DNA from 2 places in the Rhodococcus sp. WB9 genome. Region 2 is predicted to be linked to the other one. Evidence: riboswitches for the same ligand, from Rfam matches in the RefSeq annotation. Region 2 holds a riboswitch; the other holds the start of a gene.
The links. Region 2 has a riboswitch for S-adenosylmethionine ahead of FND50_RS37900 (putative leader peptide). Riboswitches for the same ligand answer to the same signal wherever they lie in the genome.
Positions count from the first base shown of each region.

Region 1: another riboswitch for S-adenosylmethionine. It lies ahead of FND50_RS13715 (bifunctional o-acetylhomoserine/o-acetylserine sulfhydrylase); the one in region 2 lies ahead of FND50_RS37900 (putative leader peptide).

Region 1 is NZ_CP041769.1:2,983,754-2,991,579, reverse strand. It holds gene trpS (tryptophan--tRNA ligase) at 1-533, opposite strand, end outside; gene FND50_RS13730 (exodeoxyribonuclease III) at 586-1,392, opposite strand; gene FND50_RS13725 (MFS transporter) at 1,429-2,652, opposite strand; gene FND50_RS13720 (NADP-dependent isocitrate dehydrogenase) at 2,853-4,076, opposite strand; SAM riboswitch class IV at 4,351-4,471, shown strand; gene FND50_RS13715 (bifunctional o-acetylhomoserine/o-acetylserine sulfhydrylase) at 4,589-5,872, shown strand; gene FND50_RS13710 (homoserine O-acetyltransferase) at 5,869-6,993, shown strand; gene FND50_RS13705 (DUF3017 domain-containing protein) at 7,025-7,309, opposite strand; gene FND50_RS13700 (bifunctional methylenetetrahydrofolate dehydrogenase/methenyltetrahydrofolate cyclohydrolase) at 7,311-7,826, opposite strand, start outside.
Region 2 is NZ_CP041769.1:6,281,162-6,288,987, reverse strand. It holds gene FND50_RS29315 (LLM class flavin-dependent oxidoreductase) at 1-514, shown strand, start outside; gene FND50_RS29310 (NtaA/DmoA family FMN-dependent monooxygenase) at 530-1,924, shown strand; SAM riboswitch class I at 1,971-2,064, shown strand; gene FND50_RS37900 (putative leader peptide) at 2,069-2,152, shown strand; gene FND50_RS29305 (ABC transporter substrate-binding protein) at 2,305-3,939, shown strand; gene FND50_RS29300 (ABC transporter permease) at 3,943-4,932, shown strand; gene FND50_RS29295 (ABC transporter permease) at 4,925-5,845, shown strand; gene FND50_RS29290 (ABC transporter ATP-binding protein) at 5,842-7,521, shown strand; gene FND50_RS29285 (LLM class flavin-dependent oxidoreductase) at 7,514-7,826, shown strand, end outside.

The sequences.
Region 1 (7,826 bases), 3.3 Mb from region 2:
CGGGTGTTGAACCGCTGAGCGAGATCGCGGGCCAGTTCGAGATGCTGACGCTGGTCCTCGCCGACGGGGACCCGCTGCGGGCGGTAGAGCAGGATGTCGGCAGCCATCAGCACCGGATACGTGAACAGGCCGACGCTCGCGTTCTCACTGCCCTGTTTTGCCGACTTGTCCTTGAACTGCGTCATCCGGCTCGCTTCACCGAAACCGGTGATGCAGTTGAGGACCCACGCCAGCTGCGCGTGCTCGGGCACCTGGCTCTGCACGAACAGCGTGGCACGGTCGGGGTCGATTCCGAGCGCCAGCAGCTGCGCCACCGCGATCTTCGTACGACGGCGCAGTTCCTTCGGGTCCTGCGCCACCGTGATCGCGTGCAGGTCCGGGATGAAGTAGAACGCGTCGAAGTCGTCCTGCAGAGGCACCCACTGTTGCAGGGCACCCAGGAAGTTGCCGAGGTGGAACGAGTCGGCGGTGGGCTGGATGCCGGAGAGCACCCGCGGTTTCACGGTGGGCTTCTGAGCTGCAGGGGTCGACATGAGTACTGATCTTTTCACGTGCGCCGTGACGACACGAATCAGATACCGGCCGTCACCGGTACTGGACGGTGACCGGCGCGTGGTCGGACCACCGCTGGTCGTAGGTTTCGGCGCGCTCGACGACGGCCTGCTTGGCCCGCTCCGCCAGTTCCCGGGTGGCGATCTGGTAGTCGATGCGCCAGCCGGAGTCGTTGTCGAACGCCTTCCCGCGGTACGACCACCACGAGTACGGTCCGGCGACGTCGGGATTCAGCTGCCGGACCACGTCGGCCCAGTGCGCGTCTTCGGCGAACAGGGCCCCGAGCCACTCCCGCTCGTTCGGGAGAAAACCGGAGTTCTTCTTGTTGGTCTTCCAGTTCTTCAGGTCGAGTTCGGTGTGGGCGATGTTCCAGTCGCCGCAGACCACGACGTGCCGGCCCGCCGCGACGGCAGCCGCTGCGGTGTCGGTGAGGTACCGGGCGAAGGAGTCCATGAACCGCTCCTTCTCCTCCTGCCGGGGTGTCTGGGCCTCCCCGGAGGGCAGGTACAGGCTCGCCACGGTCAGGTCGTCGAAGTCGGCCTCGAGGTAGCGGCCCGCGGTCGCGAACTCGTCGTCACCGTGGCCGATGCGGAAGGCGTCGGCAGGTTTCCGGGACAGGATCGCGACGCCGTTGCGCCCCTTCGACGACGGCTCCGCGGACACCAGGTTCCATCCGCCCTCCAGGGCGGGCGCGAGCGTCTCGGCCAGTTGCTCGTCGGACGCCCGCGTCTCCTGCAGGCAGACGACGTCGGCCTCCGTGCGCTCGATCCACTCGGTGAGCCCCTTGCGGGCGGCGGCGCGCACGCCGTTGACATTGACGGTGGTGATGATGTGTGGCACGGCAAGCACCGTAGCGGACGCGTACGACACCGCGGGCTACCGAGACGAACGGGCGCTGCGGCGTTCCATCGCGACCGCCACGGTGAGGACCACGAGTCCCGCCACGGCGAGCAGCGCACCGACCGCGGCGGGCGCCGTGTAGCCGTAGCCGGCCGCGATGACGACACCACCGATCCACGCCCCGAACGCGTTCGCGATGTTGAGTGCCGCGTGGTTGAGCGAGGCGGCGAGGGTCTGGGCGTCGGCGGCGACGTCCATCAGCCGGGTCTGCAGTCCGGGCACCATCGACGCACCCGCCGCACCGACGAAGAACACCAGCAGCAGCGCCGTGTACGGGTTGTGGGAGGCGATCACGAAGATGCCGAGCAACACCCCGAGTGCCGTCATCGATACGAACAGGCCGGGAATCAGCGCCCGGTCGGCGAGCCGGCCGCCGATCAGATTGCCCGCGACCATGCCCAGTCCGTAGATCATCAGGGCCAGCGGCACCAGCGACCGCGACAGCCCGGCGACGTCGGTGAGCGTCGTGCTGATGTACGTGTAGACGGCGAACATGCCACCGAATCCGACCATGCCGATGATCAGCGTCATCCACACCTGCGCGCGGCGCAGGGCACCGAGTTCGGTGAGGGGATTCGACATCCGCATTGCGGCGAGCGCGGGCACCCACGACCAGATCGCGCCCAGTGTCACCACACCGATCACCGCCACGAGCGCGAAGGCGCTGCGCCAGCCGAGCGTCTGACCCAGCCACGAGGCGACCGGAACGCCGACGACGTTGGCCACCGACAGCCCCATCATGACGAGAGCGACCGCCCTGGCCCGCTGGCCGCGGTCCGCGAGGTGCGCCGCCACGAGGGCCGCCACACCGAAGTAGGCGCCGTGCGGGAGGCCTGCCACGAACCGCGCGGCCATCAGCACGCCGTAGTTCGGCGCGAACACGGTGGCGGCGTTGCCGATCGTGAACGCCGCCATCAACGCGATCAACAGCGTCTTCCGGGGCACCCGTGCGGTCAGCGCCGCGATGAGAGGCGCGCCCACGACCACACCCAGCGCGTACGCCGAGATGACGTGCCCGGCCGTCGGCTCGGTGATCCCGAGACTCGACGCCATCTCGGGCAGCAGCCCCATCGCCACGAACTCGGTGGTCCCGATCCCGAAGCCACCGAGCGCGAGCGCGACCATGGCGAGCTTGCGGACGGACGGATGTTGCGCGATGACACCGAGGTGCTCGGGGCGGACAGGGGTGGAAGTGCTCACAGAAGAACTTTCGACTAGGCGGAGATACGGCTACGCGGCGCACGGCGCCTCGTTGCGCAACGACCCACATCGAAATTCTCTTCCCCGGATTCCGCCTTTCGCGCCTCGAACGACCGTGAGATGACTCACCCGGGACCCGGAGACGGCGAACGGGACGCCCCCGTGAGGGACGTCCCGTTCGTAGCGCTGCGGCTCGGTGCCTACTGCTCGGCGATGGCCTTCTGGAGGTTGATGTCCAGCGCACCGAGGAACTCCTCGGTGGTCAGGTAGCCCTGGTCGCCGCCGACCAGCATCGCGAGGTCCTTCGTCATCTGACCACCCTCGACGGTCTTGATGACCACGTCTTCGAGCTTCTGGGCGAAGCCGATGACGTCGGGGGTGTTGTCGAGCTTGCCGCGGTGCTCGAGTCCACGGGTCCACGCGAAGATCGACGCGATGGGGTTGGTGGACGTCGGCTTGCCCTGCTGGTGCTGACGGAAGTGACGCGTCACGGTGCCGTGTGCGGCCTCGGCCTCACACGTCTTTCCGTCCGGGGTCAGCAGCACGGATGTCATGAGGCCGAGCGATCCGAAGCCCTGCGCGACGGTGTCGGACTGGACGTCGCCGTCGTAGTTCTTGCAGGCCCAGACGTAGCCACCCTCCCACTTGAGCGCCGACGCGACCATGTCGTCGATGAGACGGTGCTCGTAGGTGAGTCCGGCCGCGTCGAACTCCGGCTTGAACTCGGTCTCGTAGACGTGCTGGAAGATGTCCTTGAATGCGCCGTCGTACGCCTTGAGGATGGTGTTCTTGGTCGACAGGTACACCGGGTAGTTCTGCTGCAGGCCGTAGTTGAGCGAGGCGCGCGCGAAGTCCTCGATGGACTTGGTGAAGTTGTACTGACCCTGGACGACGCCGCCGCCCTCGGGGAAGTTCACCAGCTCGTGCTCGATCGGCTCGCTGCCGTCCTCGGGCGTGTAGGTGATCATCACCTTGCCGGGGCCGGGGACCTTGAAGTCGGTGGCGCGGTACTGGTCACCGAAGGCGTGACGGCCGATGATGATCGGCTTGGTCCAGCCCGGAACCAGTCGCGGAACGTTGGAGATGATGATCGGCGCGCGGAAGATCGTCCCACCGAGGATGTTGCGGATGGTGCCGTTGGGCGACCGCCACATCTTCTTGAGACCGAACTCCTCGACGCGTGCCTCGTCCGGGGTGATGGTCGCGCACTTGACGCCGACGCCGTGCTTCTTGATGGCGTTGGCCGCGTCGACGGTCACCTGGTCGTCGGTCTCGTCCCGGTACTCGATGCCGAGGTCGTAGTACTCGAGGTTCACATCCAGGTAAGGATGGATCAGTTTGTCTTTGATGAACTGCCAGATAATGCGTGTCATCTCGTCGCCGTCGAGTTCGACGACGGTGCCCTCAACCTTGATTTTGGACATGGGTGCTTCGCGTCCTCCTAGGAAGTTTCCCTGGTTACACGGTTGCGGGCGCACTTTGTGAGTGGGTCCGCGAACGGTTCGCTTATCAAACGTAGACGGTCACGGCGGCCCCTGGGGAGACCGCACCTAAACAAGACAAGCGTACTGCTATGCGAGCGGCTCGCAACAGGTGGGGCGCGCAACCCACCCCTACTCGCGGGTAACTTTTCCCTGCTAGCGGCCCTGATCGGTGCCGTTTCCGGTCGTTCCACCTCAGCCGCTAAGATTCACTCCAGGTCATGAGTGCCAGCAACGAGCCCCGGCTAGCTGGCCGGCAACCCTCCACCGCGGTGGGGTGCCCCGGGTGATGACCTGGTTCCCTGATTCATACAACAGTCGGGTGACAAGCGCGGGTCCGACATCGGAGGTTCATGATGTGTTGTTGTTGTCGTAGATAGACCCCAGACAAGCCCTGCGCGCGAACGAACCAGCACTCCGTCCGCGCCTCGTCAGACCACTGGAGTAGACAGCACATGACCGAGAACTGGTCGTTCGAGACCAAGCAGATCCATGCCGGGCAGACGTCCGACGCGACCACCAAGGCGCGGGCGCTGCCGATCTACCAGACCACCTCGTACACGTTCGACAGCACCGATCACGCTGCCGCGCTGTTCGGTCTGGCCGAGCCGGGCAACATCTACACCCGCATCATGAACCCCACGCAGGACGCGGTCGAGCAGCGCATCGCCACGCTCGAGGGCGGCGTTGCCGCCCTGCTGCTGTCCTCCGGACAGGCCGCGGAGACGATCGCGATCCTGAATCTCGCCGAGGCAGGCGACCACATCGTCTCCAGCCCGCGGCTGTACGGGGGCACGTACAACCTCTTCCACTACACGCTGCCCAAGCTCGGCATCGAAGTCTCGTTCGTCGAGGACCCCGACGACCTCGAGCAGTGGAAGGACGCGGTCCGGGACAACACGAAGGCGTTCTACGGCGAGACCATCTCCAATCCCCGCAACGACGTCCTCGACTTGCCCGGCATCTCCGGGATCGCGCATCAGCACGGACTCCCCCTGATCGTCGACAACACGGTGGCCACTCCCTACCTGATCCGCCCCCTCGAGCACGGCGCGGACATCGTGGTGCACTCGGCCACCAAGTACCTCGGCGGTCACGGCACGGCGATCGCCGGTGTCATCGTCGACGGCGGCACGTTCGACTGGACCCAGGGCCGCCACGGCAACTTCACCACGCCGGACCCGAGCTACCACGGCGTCGTCTACTCCGAGCTCGGACCGCCTGCGTTCGCCCTCAAGGCTCGCGTGCAGCTGCTTCGCGACCTCGGTTCGGCGATCTCCCCGTTCAATGCATTCCTCATCGCGCAGGGCCTCGAGACGCTGAGCCTTCGCATGGAACGACACGTGTCCAACGCGACCGCCGTCGCGCAGTACCTGGAGGCCCGCCCGGAGGTCGTGTCCGTCGGATACGCCGGGCTCCCGTCGTCGCCCTGGCACGACCGGGCGAAACAGATCGCGCCGAGGGGTGCGGGTGCCATCGTGACGTTCGAACTCGCCGGCGGCATCGACGCGGGCAAGAAGTTCGTCAACGCGCTCACCCTGCACAGCCACGTCGCGAACATCGGCGACGTCCGCTCGCTGGTGATCCACCCGGCGTCCACCACACACTCCCAGCTGACCCCCGAGGAGCAGGCCGCCAGCGGCGTCACCCCCGGACTGGTCCGCCTGGCTGTCGGCATCGAAGGGATCGACGACATCATCGCCGATATCGAGACCGGACTTACGGCGGCGGCATCTTGACCGTGAGCGCTGTACAGAACCTGCCCGTGGCGGACGGACGACTCGGCACCATCGACATCGGATCGCTCGAGCTCGAGAGCGGAACAGTGATCCCGTCGGTGTCCCTTGCCGTGCAGCGATGGGGTGAGCTGTCCCCCAACCGGGACAACGTCGTGCTCGTCGAGCACGCCCTCACCGGTGACTCCCACGTCACCGGACCCGTCACCGACGAGCACCCCTCCCCCGGATGGTGGACCGGAATGGTCGGTCCGGGTGCGCCGATCGACACCGACGAGTGGTGCGTCGTCGCGACCAACGTCCTCGGTGGCTGCCGCGGCACCACCGGTCCCGGTTCGATCGCCGAGGACGGGCGCCCGTGGGGCAGCCGCTTCCCGGAGATCTCCATCCGCGACCAGATCGCGGCCGAAAAGAAGTTCACCGACCTGCTGGGCATCGACAAGCTGGCGTCCGTCGTCGGTGGTTCGATGGGCGGGATGCGCGCGCTCGAGTGGGCCGTCACCTACCCGGACCAGGTGGCGTCGGCGCTCGTTCTCGCGGTCGGCGCCCGCGCGACCGCCGACCAGATCGGCACGCAGACCACCCAGATCGCGGCCATCACCAGCGACCCCGACTGGCAGGGCGGCGACTATCACGGCACCGGCCGGATCCCCCTGGCGGGTCTGCGCATCGCCCGCCGGATCGCGCACCTGACGTACCGCACCGAGAGCGAACTCGACTCCCGGTTCGCGAACTCGCCGCAGGACGGCGAGGACCCGTGGCGCGGCGGACGGTACTCCGTCGAGAGCTACCTCCAGCACCAGGCCGACAAGCTGGTCGGCAGGTTCGACCCGAGCACGTATGTGCTGCTGTCCGAGGCCATGAACCGGCACGACGTGGGCCGCGGTCGCGGTGGCATCGCCGCGGCGCTGGGGACGATCACCGCCCCCGTCATCGTGGGCGGCGTCGACTCCGACCGCCTGTACCCGATCCGCCTGCAGGAGGATCTGGCCAACGACATCCCCACCTGCGACGGTCTGCGGGTGCTCAACTCGCGGGACGGCCACGACGGGTTCCTCACCGAGGCCGCCGCCGTCGCGAAACTGCTCTCCGAGACGATGCAACTGGCACGCGCCGGACGCTGACACCGGCGCCGGACGACGCCCGCTCGGACCGCTAGTCGGTTCCGAGCGGGTCGATCGACACGGCCAGCCACACGATCGCGCCCCCGACGGCCACGAGCGCGCCCACGTCGAAAGGCTTGCTGCGCACCGCGAGCAGTCCGACGCGCTCCGACGGCATCATCAACCGGAAAACCGCCGCGAGCAGCGTGGCGACACCGAACACGAACGCGCCTCGTCGCCACCGATCCGCGAGCACGAACACGACGGCCACGACGATGACGACGAGGACTGCGAGCATCGGCAGATTCTTCTTCGCGAACTGCCCCCAGTCGGCCATGTCAGCCGAGAGACGCTGCGACACGCTCGGCCCGCTCCACGACGTTGGTCAGCAGGAAGGCGCGGGTGAGCGGCCCGACGCCACCGGGGTTCGGGGACAGGAAGCCGGCGACCTCGGCAACGTCCGCCGCCACGTCGCCGCGCAGTCCGTCCTCGGTGCGGCTCACACCCACGTCGAGCACCGCGGCACCGGGCTTGACCATGTCGGCCGTGACCAGCCCGGGTACACCCGCCGCGGCGATGACTATGTCGGCGCGGCGGACCTCGGCGCCGAGGTCCCGCGTACGGGTGTGGCAGAGGGTGACGGTGGCGTTCTCGCTGCGCCGGGTGAACAGCAGACCGATCGGGCGCCCCACGGTGACACCGCGACCGACGACGACGACGTGGGCACCCTCGATCGGCACCTCGTACCGGCGCAGCAGGTGCAGGATTCCGCGCGGCGTGCACGGCAGCGGCGCTTCCTTGCCCAGCACCAGCCGGCCCAGGTTGACCGGGTGCAGGCCGTCGGCGTCCTTGTC
Region 2 (7,826 bases):
CTACCTCGACTTCCAGGGCGAGACGTACTCGGTGAAGGGTCCGGCCATCGTGCCGCGACCACCGCAGGGGCAACTGGTGGTGTTCGGCCGCGCGGGGGACACCGATCCGTCGCTGGTCGACGTGGTGCTGGTGTCCGGACCGACCGTCGAGGACACCGTCGAGGCCGCCGGGCGCGCAAAGGCAGGCGGGGCGGTGCTGGTGTTCGCGGAACTGGACGTCGCGCTGGGCGCGTCCACGCCTGCCCCGCCGAGCGGACGGGTGTCGTTCGCCGGCGATGCCACCGGGCTGGTGGACCTGTTGCGGACCCTGGATGCGCACGTCGACGGCGTGCGCGTGCATCCCGCCGTCGTCGACGAGGACCTTCCGGTGCTGGCCCGGTTCGTGGTTCCGGCGCTTCTCCGTGCCGGCATCGCCCACCGTCCCGTTCCCGGTTCGACCCTGCGCGGCACGCTGGGCCTCGACCGTCCCGTCACCCGATTCCAGGCCGAGCGCCTCGAACACTCTTCTCGCTGAAAGGTTGTGGAGAACATGACCGACAACTCGTACGCCCGACCCGGCGCCCAGGTGCACTTCGGTGTCTTCTTCCAGGGCGTCAACCACACGACGATCTGGTCGGATCCGTCGAGCGGATCGCAGATCGACTTCGAGACGTTCCGGCGGGTGGCACTGACCGCCGAGCGCGGCCTGTTCGACGCCTTCTTCCTCGGTGAGGGCCTGCGCCTGCGGGAACAGGAGGGCAAGATCCTCGATCTCGACATCGTGGGCCGCCCGGACGCGATCACCCAGCTCGCGGCGCTCGCCGGCATCACCCGGCACATCGGGTTGGTGGCCACCCAGAACACCACCTACAACGAGCCCGCCGACCTCGCCAGGCGGCTGTCCGGGCTGGACCTGCTGTCCGGTGGCCGTGCCGGCTGGAACGCGGTCACCACGGACAATGCCTGGACCGGTGAGAACTTCCGGCGCGGCGGCTTCCTCGATCACGCGGACAGGTACGAGCGGGCCGGGCAGTTCCTCGACACCGCCCGGGCGATCTGGGATGCGTGGGCCGACGGCGCGGTCGCGACGAGGACCGACGCGCCGTCGTGGGCAACCCCGGACGGGGTGCGGGAGGTGTCCCGGCGCACGTCGCAGTTCGACGTCACGATCACCCCCACGCTGCCGCGCAGCGCCCAGGGACACCCCGTCATCTTCCAGGCCGGTGACTCACCGGCGGGCCGGGACTTCGCGGCCGCGCACACCGACGTGATCTTCTCCCGGCACGGAACGCATTTCGACGCGGCGCTCGCCTTCGCCGAGGACATCAGGGCGAGAGTGCGTCGTGCGGGGCGCCCCGAGGACGACGTCAAGATTCTGCCGGGCACGCAGATCGTGCTCGCGGAGAACGCGTCCGAGGTGGAGGAGAAGGTGCGCTGGGTTCTCGAGGGCCAGTACACCGGGCAGACGGCGTTGTCTCTGGTCGGTCAGGTGTGGGGCCGCGATCTGTCCGATCGCGACCCGGACGGTCCACTGCCCGAATTCGATCCGGTGCCCGCGCCGATCTCCGTCACCCGCGGGGCGGCGCGTGACGGAAAGGATCCGCTCGCCATCGCCCGGGAATGGCGGGCACTGGCGGAGGCGCAGAACCTGTCGCTGCGTCAGGTGGCGATCGCGACCACCCAGCGCTCCGGTTTCGCGGGCACCCCCGGGCAGGTCGCCGACGAACTCACCCGGTGGGTTCGCAGTGGGGCGACGGACGGATTCAACATCTCGCCGTATCTGGTGCCCACCGGACTCGACGAGATCGTCGACCTGCTGGTGCCCGAATTGCAGGAGCGAGGTTCGTACCGAACGGAATACGAAGGCTCCACCCTGCGTGAGCACCTCGGGCTCCGGCCCGCCCTGTCGCGGCGGGAGGTCGAGTCCCAGCAGGCGGTCGGGTAGCGGGGTCCGTGTGGCGCCGCGACCGGCGATCTCTTACACTCGGTAACGACCATCCAGAGCGACCGAGAGACCTGGCTCGTTGACGTCGCAGCAACCCCCCGCCCTGCGGGTGCGGGTGCTACCGCCGGGATCGATGGAGGAACGATGTTGACCGAAGGTTTCGTGAGCGCCTGGGGGCGCCTGCACGTCGATCTCTGCCGGCTGTCCACCTCGATCTGTCACAGCTGACCTGACACCCCGATCTCTCGGGGTTCCGGCTCTTCACACCGCATCCGCGTCGGATCCGGTGTCCCTCACCTTCCTGTGCGCGTGAGCGCTGCCGATACGACGGGCAGCGCGCACGGCACTTCTTCGAGATCACGGAGTTCTCGGTGCCATCAGTGCTTTTGTCCTCGCCCCACCGCGGTGCCCGCATCGCAGCAGGTATCGGCGCCGCCGCCGTGCTGGCCACGGCGCTCACCGCCTGCGGTGGCGGTTCCAGCAGTTCCTCCGCGGATGCGGGCCCCGCACAGCCGGGCGGCACACTCCGCTACGGCCTCTCCCAGGCACCCACGTGCGCCGACCCCGCGCAGTCGGGCACGAATCAGACGATCTACGTGGCTCGTCAGGTGGTGGACTCGCTCACCGACCAGGACCCGGAGACGGGCGAACTGAAGCCGTGGCTCGCCGAGAGCTGGGAAACCGACGCCGACGCATCCTCCTTCACGTTCCACCTGAAGGAGGGGGTGACGTTCAGTGACGGAACGCCTTTCACCGCGGAGTCGGTGAAGAAGAATCTCGACGCCATCGTGAACACCCTCTCCGGCGCCAAGGCCCCGCTCGGTGCCAGCTACCTCGCCGGGTACACCGGAACCACCGTGATCGACCCGCTGACCGCGCAGGTCGACTTCGCCGCACCCAACGCGCAGTTCCTGCAGGCGTCGTCCACCCCGCAGCTGGGCATCCTGTCCGATGCGTCCGTCGCGAAGTCCGCCGAAGAGCGGTGCACCGGCAACATCTCGGGCACCGGACCGTTCACGTACGCCGACTACCAGCAGGACAAGTCGGTGACCCTCGCCAAGCGCGCCGGATACGACTGGGGTTCGGACGTGTTCGGCCACGACGGCGAGGCCTACCTCGACACCATCGAGTTCAGTGTCGTGCCCGAATCCGGTGTCCGCACGGGCAGCCTGTCCTCGGGACAGCTGGATGCGATCAGTGACGCGTTGCCGCAGGATGCCCCGCAGATCGAAGGCGCAGGCGGGCAGGTGCTCACCACGTCGAACCCCGGGACGCCGTTCGGTTTCCAGCCCAACGTGACTCGCGGACCGCTCGTCGATCCGGTCGTGCGCAGTGCGCTGGTCCCGGCGATCAACCGGCAGGAACTGGTCGACACCGTGCTCGGGCCCAACTTCACGCCCGCCACCAGCACGCTGGCCAGCCGCACCCCCGGCTACGTGGCGCTGCCGGACGTGACATTCGACCCGGAGAAGGCGAAGTCGATCCTCGACCAGGCGGGCTGGGTTCCCGGTGCCGACGGCATCCGGGAGAAGGGCGGTCAGAAGCTGAGCTTCCCCGTTCTGTTCAGCTCCGTGTTCGCCGGCAACCAGGCCATCCTCGAACTGGTGCAGCAGCAGCTCAAAGAGGTGGGAGTGGATCTGCAGCTGAATCTCGTGTCCACCCCGGAGGCCACCGCTCGCCAGAATGCCAAGGACTTCGACGCCACCTATTACAACAGCACCCGCGCCGACGGTGACATCCTCCGCACCCAGTTCGGACTCGAGGGCCGCAACCTGAACAACCGCGGACCGATTCCCGCGCTCGACGCCGTGCTCGCGAAGCAGCTCGCCACCACCGACACCACCGAGCGGAGCGCGCTCGTCGCCGACGCCCAGCAGCAGGTGCTCGACAACGGCCTGTGGATCCCCACGGTGGAGTTGTCGCAGGCGATCGGCGCCGGCCCGAACGTGCAGGACCTGAAGTTCGAGGCCTCGGCCCGGCTCCAGTTCTTCGACACCTGGATCAGCGGACGCTGAGCCATGATTCGCTACCTCGGACTACGCGTGCTGCAGGCGATCGCCGTCCTGTGGGCGACGTTCACCGTGTCGTTCGCCGTGCTGTTCCTGTTGCCGTCCGACCCGGTGAGCATCGCCGTCGACTCGGCGACCGCCGGAACGACGGTCGACGCGGCCGCCGTCGCGGAGCTCCAGGCGCGGTACGGCCTCGACCAGCCGGTGTGGGTGCAGTACTGGAATTCGCTGAGCCACGCCGTCCGCGGTGACTTCGGGTACTCGATCGCCACCGGGCAATCGGTGACCGAGGCGATCGGGAACGCGGTCCCCAGCACGCTCGCGCTGGCGTCCGCGGCGCTGCTCCTCGCGGTCGTGTTCGGGGCAGCGGTCGCGTTCCTCGCCACCTACACCAGGGTCCACTGGTTGCGGAATCTGCTGTTCTCGCTGCCTCCGCTCGGTGTCGCGGTGCCGACGTTCTGGGTGGGACTGATTCTGCTGCAGCTGTTCTCGTTCCGGTTGAAGGCCTTTCCGGCGTTCGGCGACCAGGGGTTCGCGACGCTGGTGCTCCCCGCGGTGACGCTCGCGCTGCCGACCGGCGCGGTGATCGCCCAGGTGCTCGCGGCGAGTCTGCAGACCACGTGGCGGCAGCCGTTCATCGAAGCCGCGCGGGCGAAGGGCGCGTCCCGCTGGCAGATCCAGACGCGGCACGCGCTGCGCCTGTCGAGCATTCCCGCGTTCACCATCGCCGGTGTGCTTGTGGGGAATCTGCTGGCCGGATCGGTCGTCGTCGAGACGGTGTTCTCGCGCGCCGGAGTCGGGCGGCTCACCCAGACGTCCGTGATGGCGCAGGACATTCCGGTGGTCCAGGGAATCGTGGTGCTGAGCTCCGTCGTCTACGTACTCGTCAATCTCGCCGTCGATCTGCTCTACCCGCTGATCGATCCCCGGATCGTCGAGGGCAGGCGCAGTTCGGACCGCAGCGGCGGCGCGGATGTGGAGGAGAAGGTTCATGTCTGACATCCTCACCAGGGAACTGATCGACGAGGCCGAGGGTTTCGGCACTCCGCCGGTCGAACCGCCGCCCGTGATCGCGTCCGAGTCGGACAGCCGCGGACGCCGCGTGGTGACGTGGTTGCGTCGCAATCTCGTGCTCGTGGCCTCGGCCGCGGTGCTCCTCGTCGCGGTCGGATTCGCGGTGGCGCCGTCGGTGTTCGCGAGCGGCGACCCGCTGGTCGGGGTGCCCGCCGAGAAACTGCAGGCGCCGAGCGCCGCGCACTGGTTCGGCACCGACAACATCGGCCGCGACGTGTATACCCGCGTGGTCCACGGCGCCGGATTGTCGCTGACCGCAACGTTGTTGGCCGTGGGCATCGCACTGGTCGTCGGTTCGCTGATCGGCCTGCTGTCCGGTGCCGTCGGAGGTGCGCTGGACGCCTTCCTGATGCGCGTCGTCGACGTCCTCCTGTCGATCCCCGCCCTGCTGCTCTCGCTCGCTCTGGTGACCGCGCTGGGATTCGGCACGGTCAACGTGGCCATCGCGGTGGGCGTGTCGCTGATCGCGAACTTCGCCCGCGTGATGCGTTCGGAGGTGCTGCGCGTGCGCCGGTCGCTGTACGTCGAGGCGGCGTTCGCGTCGGGTGTCCGCTGGCACACGGTGCTGCGCCGCCACGTTCTGCGGAATTCGTACGCGCCCGTCGTGGCACTCGCCGCCGTCGAGTTCGGGATGGCGGTCCTCGCGGTGTCGTCGCTGAGCTTCCTCGGGTTCGGCGCGGTGCCGCCCACCCCGGAGTGGGGCTCGCTGATCTCCGAGGGCCGGAACTACCTCGCCACCGCGTGGTGGATGACTACCCTGCCCGGACTGGTGATCGTGGCCGTCGTGCTGTCGGCGCACCGACTCGGACATGCACTCGAACAGAGGGAAGTGCGATGAGTTCGACTACTACTGCTGCGGCAGGCACCACGGCGCCGCTCCTCCAGGTCTCCGGACTGCGGGTGGCGTACGGGAGCGTGAGCGATCCCGTCGTGGCTGTGAAGGGCGTCGACCTCACGGTCTCGCGCGGCGAAGTGGTGGCCGTGGTCGGCGAGTCCGGCTCCGGAAAATCCACCACCGCGCACGCCATCCTCGGGCTGCTCAGCGGATCCGGGCGGGCCGTCGCCGGCACCGTCACATTCGACGGTGAGCGTCTCGACACCAAGTCGGAGCGCGCACTCGGACGGGTCCGCGGCGCCCGGATCGGCCTGGTTCCCCAGGACCCGACGACGTCGCTCAACCCCGTCCTGCGGGTCGGCGCCCAGGTGGCCGAGGTGCTCCGGATCCACGGTCTCGCCGACCGGCGGACGGCCGCCGTCGAGGCGGTGCGCATTCTATCCGAAGCCGGGATCGACAAGCCCGAGGTGCGGGCGAGACAGTACCCGCAGGACCTCTCGGGCGGGCAACGGCAGCGCGTCCTGATCGGGACCGCGCTGGCGTGCAGCCCCGAACTCGTGATCGCGGACGAGCCGACCAGCGCACTCGACGTCACGGTGCAGCGCCGGATTCTCGATCACCTCGACGCGCGGATCGCCGAATCCGGCACCGCGGTCCTGCTGATCACGCACGATCTGGGTGTCGCAGCCGACCGCGCCGACCGGATCGTGGTGATGAGCCAGGGTGAGGTGGTGGAAGCGGGTCCCACCCGCGAGATCCTCGAGAACCCCCAGCACGAGTACACCCGCACCCTGCTGGCCGCGGCGCCGAGTCTCTCGGTGGGGCGGGGGCCCAGCCGCGCCGCGGAGGCGGGCGGAGCCGAACCCGATGTCCTGTTGCGGGTGTCCGGGGTGTCCAAGACGTTCCGGATCGATCGGCGCACGGCCATCGACGCCGTCCAGGACGTGTCGTTCGAGGTCCCCCGCGGGCGCACTCTGTCGCTGGTGGGGGAGTCGGGGTCCGGCAAGTCCACGGTGGCCCGGATCGCGATCCGGTTGGAGTCTCCCACCGGAGGCCGCGTCGAGTTCGACGGCCGGGACATCACCACCCTGCGCGGCGGCGCGCTGCGCGCCCTGCGCCGCCGAGTGCAGATCGTGTACCAGAACCCCTATGCGTCCCTCGATCCGAAGCTGGCCGTTGCGGATATCGTGGCGGAACCGCTCGGTGCGTTCGGTGTCGGCACCCGGGCGGAACGGGAGGCACGAGTCGCCGAACTGCTCGAGCAGGTCGCGTTGCCGCGCACCTACCTCGAACGCCGACCGGCCGAGCTGTCCGGCGGCCAACGGCAGCGGGTCGCCATCGCCCGGGCGCTCGCGCTGCACCCCGAACTCGTCGTGCTCGACGAACCGGTGTCGGCGCTGGACGTCTCGGTGCAGTCGCAGATCCTCGGGTTGCTCGAGCGCCTGCAGCGGGACCTCGGGCTCAGCTACCTGTTCATCTCACACGACCTCGCCGTGGTCCGGCAGATCAGCGACACGGTCGCGGTGATGCGGTCCGGCCGTATCGTCGAATCGGGCACCGCGGCAGAAATATTCGACAATCCCCGCCACGACTACACCCGGCAGTTGCTCGACGCCATCCCGGGACGATCCGTCGTGCGTCCACGTTCTGCACAGCTGGAGGAATCGATTCATGCCTGAGCCACACGACCCGCTCGTCGCCGTCGATCTGTACGGCACGGGAATTCATCCGCAGTCCTGGCGTCGTCAGGACTCGCGCGCCGAGGACCTCTTCACCGCCGGCTACTGGACCGGCCTGCTCGGGCAGGCCGACTCCGCCGGAGTGGACCTCGCGTTCGTCGGCGATACCTTCGCGATCGCCACGACGGGACACTCCGATCAGCGTGGACAACTGGACGCCGTGGCGATCGCCGCACGGGCCGTCGCGGCCACCGAGCGCATCGGCCTGGTTCCGACGGTGACCGTCACCCACACCGAACCGTTCC